Regions from separate parts of the Serratia sp. JSRIV002 genome, predicted to be linked through region 2. Evidence: riboswitches for the same ligand, from Rfam matches in the RefSeq annotation. Region 2 holds a riboswitch; the other holds the start of a gene.
What was found. Region 2 has a riboswitch for cobalamin ahead of cbiB (adenosylcobinamide-phosphate synthase CbiB). Riboswitches for the same ligand answer to the same signal wherever they lie in the genome.
Positions count from the first base shown of each region.

Region 1: linked by a shared signal. The riboswitch ahead of btuB (TonB-dependent vitamin B12 receptor BtuB) and the one ahead of cbiB (adenosylcobinamide-phosphate synthase CbiB) in region 2 are both predicted to bind cobalamin.

Region 1 is NZ_CP074143.1:5,802,949-5,809,584, reverse strand. Features, by position in the region: gene sthA (Si-specific NAD(P)(+) transhydrogenase) at 1-226, opposite strand, end outside; gene fabR (HTH-type transcriptional repressor FabR) at 441-1,073, shown strand; gene KGP26_RS27220 (YijD family membrane protein) at 1,087-1,449, shown strand; gene trmA (tRNA (uridine(54)-C5)-methyltransferase TrmA) at 1,514-2,614, opposite strand; cobalamin riboswitch at 2,735-2,950, shown strand; gene btuB (TonB-dependent vitamin B12 receptor BtuB) at 3,024-4,904, shown strand; gene murI (glutamate racemase) at 4,849-5,712, shown strand; rRNA gene KGP26_RS27200 (16S ribosomal RNA) at 6,129-6,636, shown strand, end outside.
Region 2 is NZ_CP074143.1:2,483,078-2,489,713, forward strand. Features, by position in the region: gene KGP26_RS11520 (HupE/UreJ family protein) at 1-236, shown strand, start outside; gene KGP26_RS11525 (hypothetical protein) at 444-1,193, shown strand; gene cobD (threonine-phosphate decarboxylase CobD) at 1,319-2,392, opposite strand; cobalamin riboswitch at 2,615-2,808, shown strand; gene cbiB (adenosylcobinamide-phosphate synthase CbiB) at 2,969-3,925, shown strand; gene KGP26_RS11540 (cobyric acid synthase) at 3,975-5,516, shown strand; gene cobU (bifunctional adenosylcobinamide kinase/adenosylcobinamide-phosphate guanylyltransferase) at 5,513-6,058, shown strand; gene cobS (adenosylcobinamide-GDP ribazoletransferase) at 6,055-6,636, shown strand, end outside.

The DNA of each region.
Region 1 (6,636 bases), 2.7 Mb from region 2:
GGGAGTTATTGTAAAGCGGGTTCTGGTTGAATTCGATAATGCGGCTGACGGCGTGGCGGAGGGCTTTTGAGGGGATGGTTCCCCAGTGAGTACAGCCGCCGCCCACGTTATTGTACCGTTCGATCACGGCCACGCGGGCACCTTGTTTCACCAGACCCATGGCTGCGCCTTCACCACCAGGGCCGGAGCCGATGATAATGGCATCAAATTGATAGTGTTGTTGCATGTAGGAGAGACCTGTTCTTATACAAATTTACAACGGTATCTTAACATCATAGCGCTGCGTGCCCAATTACCATTAGCCTTTTTGTGGCAAAGCACAATCGGTGTGGCCTAGAACTGTGACAAAGCGCGTTTGTATAAATGCTGTTGCAATAAATTTGCTATATTGCCAGTTCTGCGGCGTTAGACTGAAGAAGGGAAGTCATCCGGATATGCAAATGGGCGTCAGAGCACAACAAAAAGAACGCACTCGTCGTTCCCTCATTGAGGCGGCTTTCAGCCAACTGAGTGCCGAGCGCAGTTTTGCCAGCCTGAGCCTGCGTGAAGTCTCACGAGAGGCGGGCATCGCGCCCACGTCTTTCTATCGTCATTTTCGCGATGTGGATGAGCTTGGGCTCACCATGGTTGACGAAAGCGGCCTGATGCTGCGCCAATTGATGCGCCAGGCACGCCAGCGTATTGCCAAAGGCGGCAGCGTGATCCGCACGTCGGTATCGACCTTTATGGAGTTTATCGGCAATAATCCCAACGCCTTTCGGCTGTTGCTGCGTGAACGTTCCGGCACCTCGGCCGCGTTTCGTGCGGCGGTAGCACGGGAAATCCAACATTTTATCGCCGAACTGGCAGATTACCTTGAGCTGGAAAACCATATGCCGCGTAGTTTTACCGAGGCGCAGGCGGAAGCTATGGTGACGATTGTGTTCAGTGCCGGTGCGGAAGCGCTGGATATTGATATTGAACAACGGCGGCAGCTCGAAGAAAGGTTAGTGTTGCAACTGCGGATGATTTCCAAAGGAGCCTATTACTGGTATCGCCGCGAACAAGAAAAAGCATCTGTATCCCACGTATAACAAGGTGAAAGTCATGGAAAAACTAAGCCGTGAGAATGGTACTTTACTGCTGGCGTTGATTGCCGGCCTGTCCGTAAACGGTTCCTTTGCCGCGCTGTTCAGTTCGGTGGTGTCGTTTTCAGCCTTCCCGTTGATTGCTTTGGTGTTGGCGGTATATTGCCTGCATCAGCGTTACCTGAACCAGCCAATGCCGGATGGTATGCCAAAACTGGCGGCTGGCTGTTTCCTGTTGGGCGTCCTGGGATATAGCGCGATCGTGCGTGCGGAATACCCGCAGATCGGCTCGAACTTCCTGCCCTCGATTGTCTGCGTGGTGCTGGTGCTCTGGATTGGTTTTCAATTAAAGAAACGCAATACCGTCACTGTTCAGCATTAAAAATGGTTTTATCGAGAAAAGGCACTCCGCGGAGTGCCTTTTTTGGTTTTTGCGCCTGTCTAGATCAGCGGCGTTCGAGCAATACGCCACATTCCATATGATGGGTGTATGGGAACTGATCGAATAGAGCCAGGCGAGTGATTTTGTGCGTGGTCTGCAGCGTATCCAGATTGGCGCACAGGGTCTCCGGGTTGCAGGAGATGTAAAGGATGCGTGGATAGGTCTGCACCATCTTCACCGTTTCCTCATCCAGCCCGCTGCGCGGCGGATCGACGAAAATCGTCTCACAGTTATAGCTGCTCAGATCGATCCCTCTTAACCGGTTGAACTCGCGAGCGCCGTTCATTGCCTGAGTGAAGTCTTCCGCCGCCATACGGATAATCTGCACGTTGTCGATATTATTGGCCGCGATGTTGTACTGCGCCGCCGCCACCGAAGGCTTGGCAATTTCAGTGGCTAATACCCGCTCGAAGTTGCGGGCCAGGGCCAGCGAGAAGTTGCCGTTACCGCAATACAGCTCCAGCAGATCCCCTTTTGAACCTTGGGTGACATCCAGCGCCCATTCCAGCATTTGCACGTTCATGGCGGCGTTTGGCTGGGTGAAGCTGTTTTCGACCTGGCGATAAATCATTGCGCGGCCAGCGACCGGCAGCACTTCGTCGACGTAGTCCTGATCCAGCATGATTTTCATCTTCGAGGCGCGGCCAATCAGTTGCACATCGAAGCCGTCTGCGCGTAACGCATCACGCAGCGCAGTGGCATCTTGCTGCCATTGTTCGTCCAGCTTGCGGTGATACAGCAGCGAGGCAATGATCTTACCGCTCTGCGTAGAAAGATAATCGATCTGGAACAGCTTGTGGCGCAGCACTGGATTGGGCTTGAGGGCCGCCATCAGGGCGCTCATCAGGCGGTTAATCAGCTCGCTGGCCGCCGGGAAGCTATCGACGCGAATACGCTGCTTGGTCTGCTGATCGAACATGATGTGGTACATATCGTCCTCATCATGCCAGATGCGGAATTCCGCACGCATCCGGTAGTGGCTGACTGGCGAGCGAAACACTTCCGGCTCGGGCGCCGTGAACGGTGACATCATGGTCTTCAGGCGGGCTGTTTTCTCCGCCAGTTGGTCGTCATAGCGTTCAATAGGCAAATTCTCGGGCGTCATGGTTTCTCTCGTCAGGCAAATTGGATCAGCGGGGATTGTAGGGAATCAGCCCGTGAAGTCCAGTTTTGTTGTGGTGCTATTTTGCAACACTGTTGGCAATCTAGACATCCATTTTCATTGATTGTAGCATTGCCGTCCGGTCTCAAGCAGCGAGTGAAAAGGGAATCCAGTGCAAATCTGGAGCTGACGCGCAGCGGTATGGGGAAGTCACGGCGATAGCGTTAAATGACGCAGACACTGTCCACTGCAGGATGGGAAGTCATCGCCCGGTGCGGGTTGCCACAGGCAACCGGCAAATCCCAAGCCCGAAAACCTACCGGTGTACGTCGCAATATCCATAGCCGTCGCGAACTACCGGCCGTGGCCCTGCGGCATCCCCAATGAAGTTTGGATGCTTTTTATAATGACAATGATAAAAAATACACTGCTGGCGGTGGTCTCCTCCGCGACGGCATTTTCTGGATGGGCGCAAGATAACACCACGGCTAAAAGTAGCGATGATCTGGTGGTGACCGCCAATCGCTTCCCTCAACCGGTCTCTTCCGTATTGGCGCCTGCCGATGTGGTAACCCGCGAAGATATCGATCGCTGGCAGGCCAAAAGCCTCAATGATGTAATGCGCCGTTTGCCCGGTGTCGATATTTCACAGTACGGCGGTATGGGGCAGGGGTCATCCCTCTCGGTACGCGGCACTGAAGCTCGTCATGTATTGGTTCTGATTGACGGCGTGCCAATGGCCCGTCTGGGGATCAGCAACGGCGTCGATTTTAACCAGGTTCCGTTGGCGCTGGTTCAGCGTGTGGAGTTTATCCGTGGGCCGCGCTCTGCCATTTACGGTTCTGGTGCCATCGGCGGGGTCATCAACATCATTACCCAGACGGATAAAGAGGGCGGAAAAGTCCAGGCGGGGATCGGTTCTAAAGGATACCAGCAGTACGATGGTGCCTTGCGCCAGCGTTTTGATAACACTGTTGCTACCGTTGCGGGCAGCTACCAGATGACCAACGGTTTCAATGTGCAGCCAGGCTCGCCTTATTCGGTCGACAGCGATCGTGATGGTTTCCGTAATAAAAGCTTCTGGGGCGGGTTGGAACAGCAGTTCAATCAGAATTTCTCAGGCTTCGTGCGGGGTTATGGTTATACCAATAACTCGGACTACGATGTCGGCAGTGTACCTTACAGCCCGAAGTACAGTAATGATGAAGACCGCCTGTATAGCCATACCTATGATATGGGGCTGCGTTTCCTGTCTGGGGCTTTCTCTTCTCAACTGACGGGCAGCTATCAGAAACAGAAAGATTACAACTACAGCAGCCAGAATGGCCGTTATGGCATCAGCACTACGCTGGATGATATGGATCAGCGTAACCTGCAATGGGGCAATACCTATGCTTTCGAGCACGGTAGCGTTACCGCCGGTGCCGATTTCCAGCAACAGCGCCTGACCTCTTCCGACAGTTCCTTTGCCGATACCTATAAAAGAGACAACACGGGGCTGTACCTGAGCGGTCAACAGCAGTTTGGCAGCGTGACGCTGGAAGCCTCTGGGCGTGAAGACAAGGCAGGTGATTTTGGTTGGCACGGCACTTGGCAGACCGCGGCAGGTTGGGAGTTTGTTGATGGCTATCGAGCTACCTTATCTTATGGTACGGGTTTCCTGACGCCGTCATTGGGTCAGCAATATGGCTCAAAACGCTTTGGCATTGATTCCAACAGCAACCTCAAGCCGGAAGAGTCCAAACAGTGGGAAATGGGTCTGGAAGGTTTGACCGGGCCATTGGATTGGCGTCTGTCTGCTTACCATTACAAAATCCAGAACCTGATCAACTATGATTCTGACCCGGTGACCTATCAGGGGCAGTATTACAATGTGGATCGGGCAACGATTAAAGGCGTTGAATGGACCGGTAGCTTTGATACCTGGATGTTCACCCACCGTTTGACGCTGCAATATATCGATCCGCGTAATGACCAGACCGATGAGGTGCTGGCGCGCCGTTCGAAACGTCAGGCCAAATATCAGTTGGATTGGACGATGTTCAACCTGGACATGGATATCTCGTATCAGTACTACGGCAAGCGTTACGACAATATCTCTTCTACTTATAACCCTGAGCAGCGCGTATTGCCGAGTTACAGCACGGTCGACGTGAGCGCCTCATATCCAATAACCTCTCAGCTGACAGTTCGTGGTAGAATTGCCAACCTGTTTGATAAAGATTATGAGACGGCTTATGGCTACGCTACCCCAGGAAGAGAGTACTACCTCACTGGCAGCTATACCTTCTAACGCCACTGCGGCTCCTCGCCCGACGGCGCTGGTTTTTGATTCCGGCGTCGGCGGGTTGTCAGTGTTTCAGGAGGTTCGGCAACTGCTGCCGGATCTCCACTATATCTATGCCTTCGATAACGTGGCATTCCCCTACGGCGAGAAATCCGAAGAGTTCATCGTTGAGCGCGTGCTGGAAATTGTCAGTGCGGTTCAGGAACGTCATCCTTTGGCAATCGTCATCATTGCCTGCAATACCGCCAGTACCGTTTCCTTACCTGCGCTGCGTGAGCATTTTGCTTTCCCGGTGGTGGGAGTGGTGCCAGCGATCAAGCCTGCTGCCAAACTGACCGCCAACGGTATCGTCGGTTTACTGGCCACGCGCGGTACGGTTCAGCGTACTTATACTCATGAACTGATCGAGCGTTTCGCGACAGATTGCAAAATTGAGCTGTTAGGCTCTTCTGAGCTGGTGGAGCTGGCAGAAGCCAAGCTGCATGGTGAACCTGTGCCGCTGGCAACGCTGAAGAAAATATTGCAGCCGTGGCTGAGCATGCGCGAGCCTCCGGACACGGTCGTGTTGGGCTGTACTCACTTCCCTCTATTATCTGAAGAGCTGATGCAAGTCCTGCCTGAAGGAACGCGTCTGGTGGATTCCGGTGCGGCAATTGCCCGCAGAGCTGCCTGGCTTATCTCTAATCAGGAAAATCTGGTCTCAACTCAGGAAGAGAATCTGGCGTATTGCATGGCGCTGAATGAAGACACCGATGCTTTATTGCCCGTTTTGCAGGGTTATGGCTTTAAATCGTTGAAAAAACTGCCGCTTTAATGGGGTTTTGCTTAAACATTCGACGGTCAGCAAAAAAAATGAATTTAGGGGTTGCGGCGTTCTGAGAACTCCCTATAATGCGCCTCCACTGACCGGGAACAACGACGAACAAGTCGCCCAGCCAGGAAGAAGCAATCCGGTGAAAACACCGCGTCTCGCAAGAGAAAAAGGTTGACTCTTCAGCGGGAAAGCGTAATATGCACCTCCCGCGTTACCGAGAAACTTCCCGGTAACGAACGCTCTTTAACAATTTATCAGACAATCTGTGTGGGCACTCACAAGACGATATCCAGCTACTTCGGTAGCAAAAAAAATATCAAGTCTTGAAGAGTGACCAAGCAGTCATTCATGCGAATGAATGATTACGAAAGTTAATTTTCGAGCATCGCTGCACGAGTTGCAGCAAATCAAGCTTTTAATTGAAGAGTTTGATCATGGCTCAGATTGAACGCTGGCGGCAGGCCTAACACATGCAAGTCGAGCGGTAGCACAGGGAGCTTGCTCCTGGGTGACGAGCGGCGGACGGGTGAGTAATGTCTGGGAAACTGCCCGATGGAGGGGGATAACTACTGGAAACGGTAGCTAATACCGCATAACGTCTTCGGACCAAAGTGGGGGACCTTCGGGCCTCACACCATCGGATGTGCCCAGATGGGATTAGCTAGTAGGTGAGGTAATGGCTCACCTAGGCGACGATCCCTAGCTGGTCTGAGAGGATGACCAGCCACACTGGAACTGAGACACGGTCCAGACTCCTACGGGAGGCAGCAGTGGGGAATATTGCACAATGGGCGCAAGCCTGATGCAGCCATGCCGCGTGTGTGAAGAAGGCCTTCGGGTTGTAAAGCACTTTCAGCGAGGAGGAAGGGTTCGGTGTTAATAGCACTGTTCATTGACGTTACTCGCAGAAGAAGCACCGGCTAA
Region 2 (6,636 bases):
CGGGCGCGTTGATTATTGGCGCTTTTGCCATTTTCCACGGCCTGGCCCACGGTGCGGAGCTTTCCCATTCGGTGGCGGCGCTTTCCGGTATGGTGATGGCAACGGCGCTGCTGCACGTGGCGGGGTTGGGTATCGGCTATCTGATGGCATCTTCGTCTACGCACAGTGGCTGGGCGCGGGTGATTGGCGGCGGCTCATCGCTGCTGGGGCTCGGCCTGCTCAGCGGTGTGATCTGAGTCTATCAATCTATTAACCCTAGTTTGCTGGCAGTGACTTTGCGATAGCTGCCAGCAGTCTCCCCTGTTGATCTCAAAAAATAACAAGCGGCTGGATTTGTGCCAATTTTATCGTTAGATTCCCTGCTAGCTATGTGCGCTTGATACTGTGCTGTCGCACAACTTTTAACCACATGAGTTAATTAAAAAATTACAGGGAATATTGCTATGAACAGGGTGATAGGTGTACTGGCGTTATGCCTGGTTTCTTTTTCTTCTCTGGCCGATTGCCAGCCCCTCCTAGCCGATCTGGCTAAACCCTTCGCCGCCAAAGTGAGCATGAATACCGAGCTGTCCACCTGTAAGGTGTGGCCCTATGCCCCGGATAAAACCATTGCGGTACTGATGCTGGAACCTAAGGAAGAGGCCCAACCCGATTTTACCGACTTTGACGTCGCCGTTTTGGTGGTTGATAGCCAGACCGGCAAGGTGCTGGCTAGCAAATATCATCCCAAGGCGATTATGGATGATGCCATCTACACCAGTAGCGTGACCATCGACACCGCGCGCTATCAATTATCTCCGGCGATACGCGCCTTCGGGGTGCGTTTTATCCACCGTGGCTCCTCCTCGGTCAATCCCCTTAGCATCGAACGCCTTAACCTCTATACCCTGCAGGATCGGCAAGTCAATCTGGTGCTCAACAATCTCACCATGAATGAATATAGCGGTGAGTGGGATGGCCAGTGTGCCGGGGATTTTGCCACGACCCATCGCGCATTGGCGCTTGGCAAGAACGCACACAACGGCTTCCAGGATCTGCAACTACAGACGATGGCGACGCATAAGGAAGCCAGCAAAAAAGGGGAGGACTGTGTGGAAAGCAACAGCATCGTTGCCAAGACTCGCGTCGAGCTCAAGTTCGATGGTAAAACCTATCCCGTAGAGCAGGATAAGTTGCTCGAACATCGTTTTTAATCCGTGCCTGGTCGTTAGTAGCCTTGACTGATCCTCACCCTGAAGGACGAGGATCCCCACGTTAACGAGCCGAACCTAAGCCGCGTGCTGCGACGGGCTTTCCGTGGGCAAAAAATTCCTTCGCCTCAGTTCTCCACCAGCACCTGTTGCAGCGCGGCTATCAGCCTGCGGTTGGCCGCTTCGCTCTTGATCGCCACCCGATAATAGTCGGCGGAAAGGCCAGGGTAGTTGGCACAGTGGCGGATCAAGATGCGGTGCTGCAACAACGCCTGCTGCAGATCGTAGCCGGGGCGCAGGCAGCGTAGGAAAATATAGTTCGCTGCCCCTGGCCAGATACGCAAGTGCGGCAAGGCTGTCAGCGCGTCAAACAACCAAGCACGCTGCTCTGTCAGCCATTGGTGGGTTTGCTGGATGTAATCGAGATCGTCCAGGATCACTTCGCCGGCCAGTGCCGCATAGGCATTGATGGTCCAGGGTTCGCGTTGCTGTTTCATCTGTTGCAGGCCAGCGCGATCGCTGCTGACCAGATAGCCGAGCCGCAGCCCGGGAATGGCGAAGAATTTGGTTAATGAACGCAGAATGTAGAGGCGTGAATAGTCCGCCATTTGTGGGATCAGCCCCGGCGCATCTGGCAGAAAGTCGATAAAGGCTTCATCAACGATCAACGCAATATTGTGCTGGCGACAACAGGCGACAATGGCCTGCAATAGCGCGGGGTCTGGCATCAGCCCGGTCGGATTGTTGGGGGTAGCCAGGAACAGGCAGTCCGGTTGGCGCTCGGCCAGCACCTGTAGCAACTGCTCATCGGGCTGAAATCCACCGGCTTCATCCAGCGGGTAGTCCTCGATCTGGCAGTCAATCCGCTGCAATGCCCGGCGGTATTCGGCAAACCCAGGCGTTAGGAGCAGCGCCGTGCGGGGGCGTAGCCGGTTCACGATGGCGTAAATCAGCTCGGTGGCCCCGTTGCCTGCCATGATATTTTCCGCCGGGCAGTGATGAACCCCTGCCAATGCTGCATGCAGACGCCGGTATTCAACGTCGGGATAGCATTCGGCGCTGGTCAGATGCTCGATAATCGCCGCCTTCAGGCTGGCGGGCATGCCCAATGGATTGATATTGGCGCTGAAATCAATAATCTCGGCCGGATCCAGGCCGCTTTTCAACGCCATTTCCAGTACGTTACCACCATGTTCACTCACGGTTTTGCTATTCCCCCTGTCAAGTTTGCGTGCAGGATAACACAGGGTAATCGCCGTTGATCCGGCGTAAACCAAACCTGTCGCTCTGGTGAATGCCAGATCTTGGCGTGTATTCGCGATATCAACAGGTTATTATGGCATGGCGATTGTCGAGGCTATCGAGATGATAACTAAGCGATAAATTGAAGCGTTGCGTTTATTGAAGCGAAAACGTGGTAATTAACCGAATTATTGCCAACTGGATAACCCACATCCTGAACGATAACAGGTTGTGGTTGGGAAGGGGGTGTAACTCCCCCGCAGCCCCCGCTGCTGTGATGCCGACGAGTCCACTGCGCCACTGATCTGAGGATTGGGAAGGGAGTGGATAAGGATGACGCTAAGCCAGAAGACCGACCAGTTGGTCACACATTCAACACCTTCGGTGGGAAGGGGGTTGTCATGAGATACGTGCAGCTATGTTGCACCGCTTGGTCGTATCCTGTTGACACTCAAATCCCGCCCGAGAGGTCGGGATTTTTTTATGTCATTAACCCACCATCAAGTTTTCTCGATCGTGGCTATAAGGTGCGTGCCATGACGCTGCTAGCCTGGTTCGTGGCCTTTCTGCTCGACAGCCTGTTAGGCGACCCGCCGCACTGGCCGCATCCGGTGCGCTGGATCGGCAACCTGATCACGGTGCATCAACGCGCGATCCGCCGGATTTGCCATAGCGAGAGGGCGCTAAAACTTGGTGGCGGGCTGTTGTGGCTGGGCGTAGTTGGGTTGGTTTGGCTGGTCAGTTGGGGCTTTTTAACGCTGATGCAGCATATTCACCCGTGGTTGGGCTGGTTGGCGGAAGTCTGGCTGATTTATACCCTGCTCGCCGGGCGCTGCCTGGAACAGTCGGCCATGGAGGTTCACCGGGCACTGCAAAGTGCCGATCTTGAGGAGAGCCGCCGCAAGCTGTCGTGGATTGTCGGGCGGGATACCTCACAGTTGGAAGAGCCGCAAATTACCCGGGCAGTGGTGGAGACGGTGGCGGAAAACAGCGTGGATGGCGTAATTGCGCCGCTATTCTTCCTGTTGCTCGGCGGAGCACCGCTGGCGATGGCGTATAAAGCGGTTAACACCCTCGATTCGATGGTGGGCTATAAAACGCCTAAATACCGCGCTATCGGCTATGTGTCGGCGCGGATGGATGACTTCGCCAACTGGTTACCAGCCCGGCTTAGTTGGCTACTGCTGAGCTGTGCGGCCCGGCTGCACGGATTGGACTATCGCCAGGCGTTACGTATCGGCTGGCGCGATCGCTATCAGCATACCAGCCCCAACTGCGCTTGGTCGGAAGCTACCGTGGCTGGAGCGCTGGGAGTGCGGCTTGGCGGTTCTAACATCTACTTTGGTCAGCGGGTCGAAAAGCCGTGGATCGGTGAGGCTCGGCGGGAGATCGAGCTGGCAGATATTCCCCGCAGCACGCGTCTGATGATGACGGCCTCGCTATTGGCTCTGCTGCTGTTTGCCGCGTTGCGTCTACTATGGCTTGGCGCTTGAAATAATAATGGTTTGCGCGGCTTGGCCAGCGCGACGTGGAGAATAAATGATGAAACGGTGTGTGATGGTGCAGGGAACCGCATCCGATGTGGGTAAAAGCGTGCTGGTGGCCGGGCTGTGCCGGATCTTTATGCAGGATGGCTATCGCTGTGCGCCGTTTAAATCGCAGAATATGGCGCTCAACTCTGGCATTACCGCCCGTGGCGAAGAGATGGGCCGGGCGCAGATCTTTCAGGCCGAAGCCGCCGGTATCGCACCCGATGTGCGGATGAACCCGGTCCTGCTGAAACCGACCAGCGATTGTCAGGCGCAGGTGGTGCTGATGGGCAAAGTGGCCTGCAATATGGACGCGGTCAGCTATCACGAGTACAAGCCGCAGTTGCAGCAACAAATCAGCGAGGTGTATCACAGCCTGGCCAGCGGCTACGAAATCATGGTGCTGGAGGGGGCGGGTAGCCCGGCGGAAATCAACCTGCGCGACCGTGACATCGTCAATATGGGCATGGCGGCGATCGCCGATGCGCCAGTACTGTTGGTGGCCGATATCGATCGCGGCGGGGTATTTGCCGCCATTTATGGCACGTTGGCACTGCTAGAACCGGAAGAAAAAGCTCGGGTGAAAGGGGTGATCATCAATAAATTCCGTGGTGATATTGCCTTACTCTACTCGGGGCTGGAGCAGATTGAGGCGCTGACCGGTGTGCCGGTGCTGGGCGTGATGCCCTGGTTGCATATCGATCTGGAAGATGAGGATGGTGTGGCGTTGCAAAATGGCAAATACGCCCCGACAGGCAGTAGTCATGAGCTGGACATTGCGGTGGTGCAACTGCCCTATATGTCCAACTTTACCGATTTTAATGCCTTGGCGGCCCAGCCGGACGTAGAGCTGCGCTATGTTTCGCACCCGGCGGCGCTGGCCGGTGCCGATCTGATTATCCTGCCGGGTAGCAAAAACACCCTGGGGGATTTGCAGTGGCTACAACGGAGCGGGTTGGCGGCGGCGTTACAGGAGCAGCACCGGGCCGGAGTGCAGATCGTGGGTATTTGCGGCGGCTACCAGATGCTCGGTAAGCACATTATTGATGGCGTGGAGTCCGGTGTGGAACAGATGGCGGGTTTGGGCTTGTTGGATGTCACCACCCGCTTCGCACCGCAAAAAGTCACTACGCAGGTGAAAGCACAATGTGAGCCTGGGTTGCCCGGCCTCTGGTCTGGCTGTGGCGAGCAGGATGTCGTTGGTTATGAAATCCATATGGGCACCACCCAGCTTGGCTCAGAGGCTACCCCTTTCTCCCGCCTTTCCCTACGCAATGGGCAGCCGGACACCGCCTTCGACGGTGCAGTGAACCCCACCGGTAACGTGCTGGGTAGCTATATTCATGGCTTATTCGACAGCGCGCCTTTTTGCCGGGCGCTGCTAAACCAATTGCGCCAGCGTAAAGGGCTAGCGGTTTACGACGGTCCGGCTTTCGATTATGCCGATTACAAGCAGCAACAGTTTGATCTGTTGGCCGATAAGATGCGGGAACATATTGATATGGATAAGATTTACCGCTTGATGACAGAACACCAGCAAACGGTGGCCCAATGATCCTGATCACTGGTGGAGCACGCAGCGGCAAAAGTTCGCTGGCTGAAAGGTTAGCGAGTGGTGTCAGTGACCGGGTGTTGTATATCGCCACCTCGGTGGTCACCGATGAGGAAATGGCTGAACGGGTCAAGCTACATCGCCAGGCCCGGCCCGCTCATTGGCGTACCTGGGAGGGGAGCCAGCAACTGGCCAGTGTGATCGACCAACAGGCGGTGGCGGGAGATGCGGTGATCCTGGAGTGTATTACCACGCTGATCGCCAACCTGATGTTTGACCTGACCGGGGAGACGCCGGTGGAAAGCATCGACTTTGCCGTGGTTGAAACGGCAATCCAACGGCAGATCGATGATCTGCTGGCCGCCTGCGCCCGCAGCCCGGCGGCGATCTATCTGGTCACCAATGAACTGGGGATGGGCATCGTGCCGGAAAACCGTTTGGCACGACACTTCCGTGATATTGCCGGGCGTGTTAACCAGCGTTTGGCCGCCGCCGCCGAGTCGGTGCTATTGGTGATTTCTGGTATTGAGGTCAAGATCAAATGAGTCTGCGACTATTTTGGGCCACCCTGCAATTGATGACGCGTATCCCGCTGCCCACCAGTTGGACACAGGGATTGGCGATGGATAATTACCAGCGCGGCATCGTCGGCTTCCCTTTGATTGGCCTGATCGTGGGTGCAATCGGTGGGGCCGTCTTTACCCTGTTGGCCCCCTGGTGTGGGGTGCCGCTGGCGGCGTTGAGCTACGTGCTGGCGTTGGCTCTGGTTACCGGTGCCTTCCACCTCGACGGATTGGCCGATACCTGTGATGGTGTTTTCTCGGCCCGTACTCGGGAAAAAATGCTGGAGATCATGCGCGACAGTCGCTTAGGTACCAATGGTGGGTTGGCACTGATCTTTATCGTCGTGGCCAAGGTGTTGGTGATCAGCGAACTGGCATTGCGCGGAGTACCGATGTTGGCCACGTTGGCGGCAGCGGGAGTGGCCTGCCGGAGCCTGGTGGTATTGATGATGTATCGCCAGCCTTATGCCCGTGAAGGTAACGGGCTGGGAAACCTTTACATTGGCAAGATCAGCGGGGGGCAAACGCTGTTCACTCTGGCGCTAGGGGCCGCTTTGGTC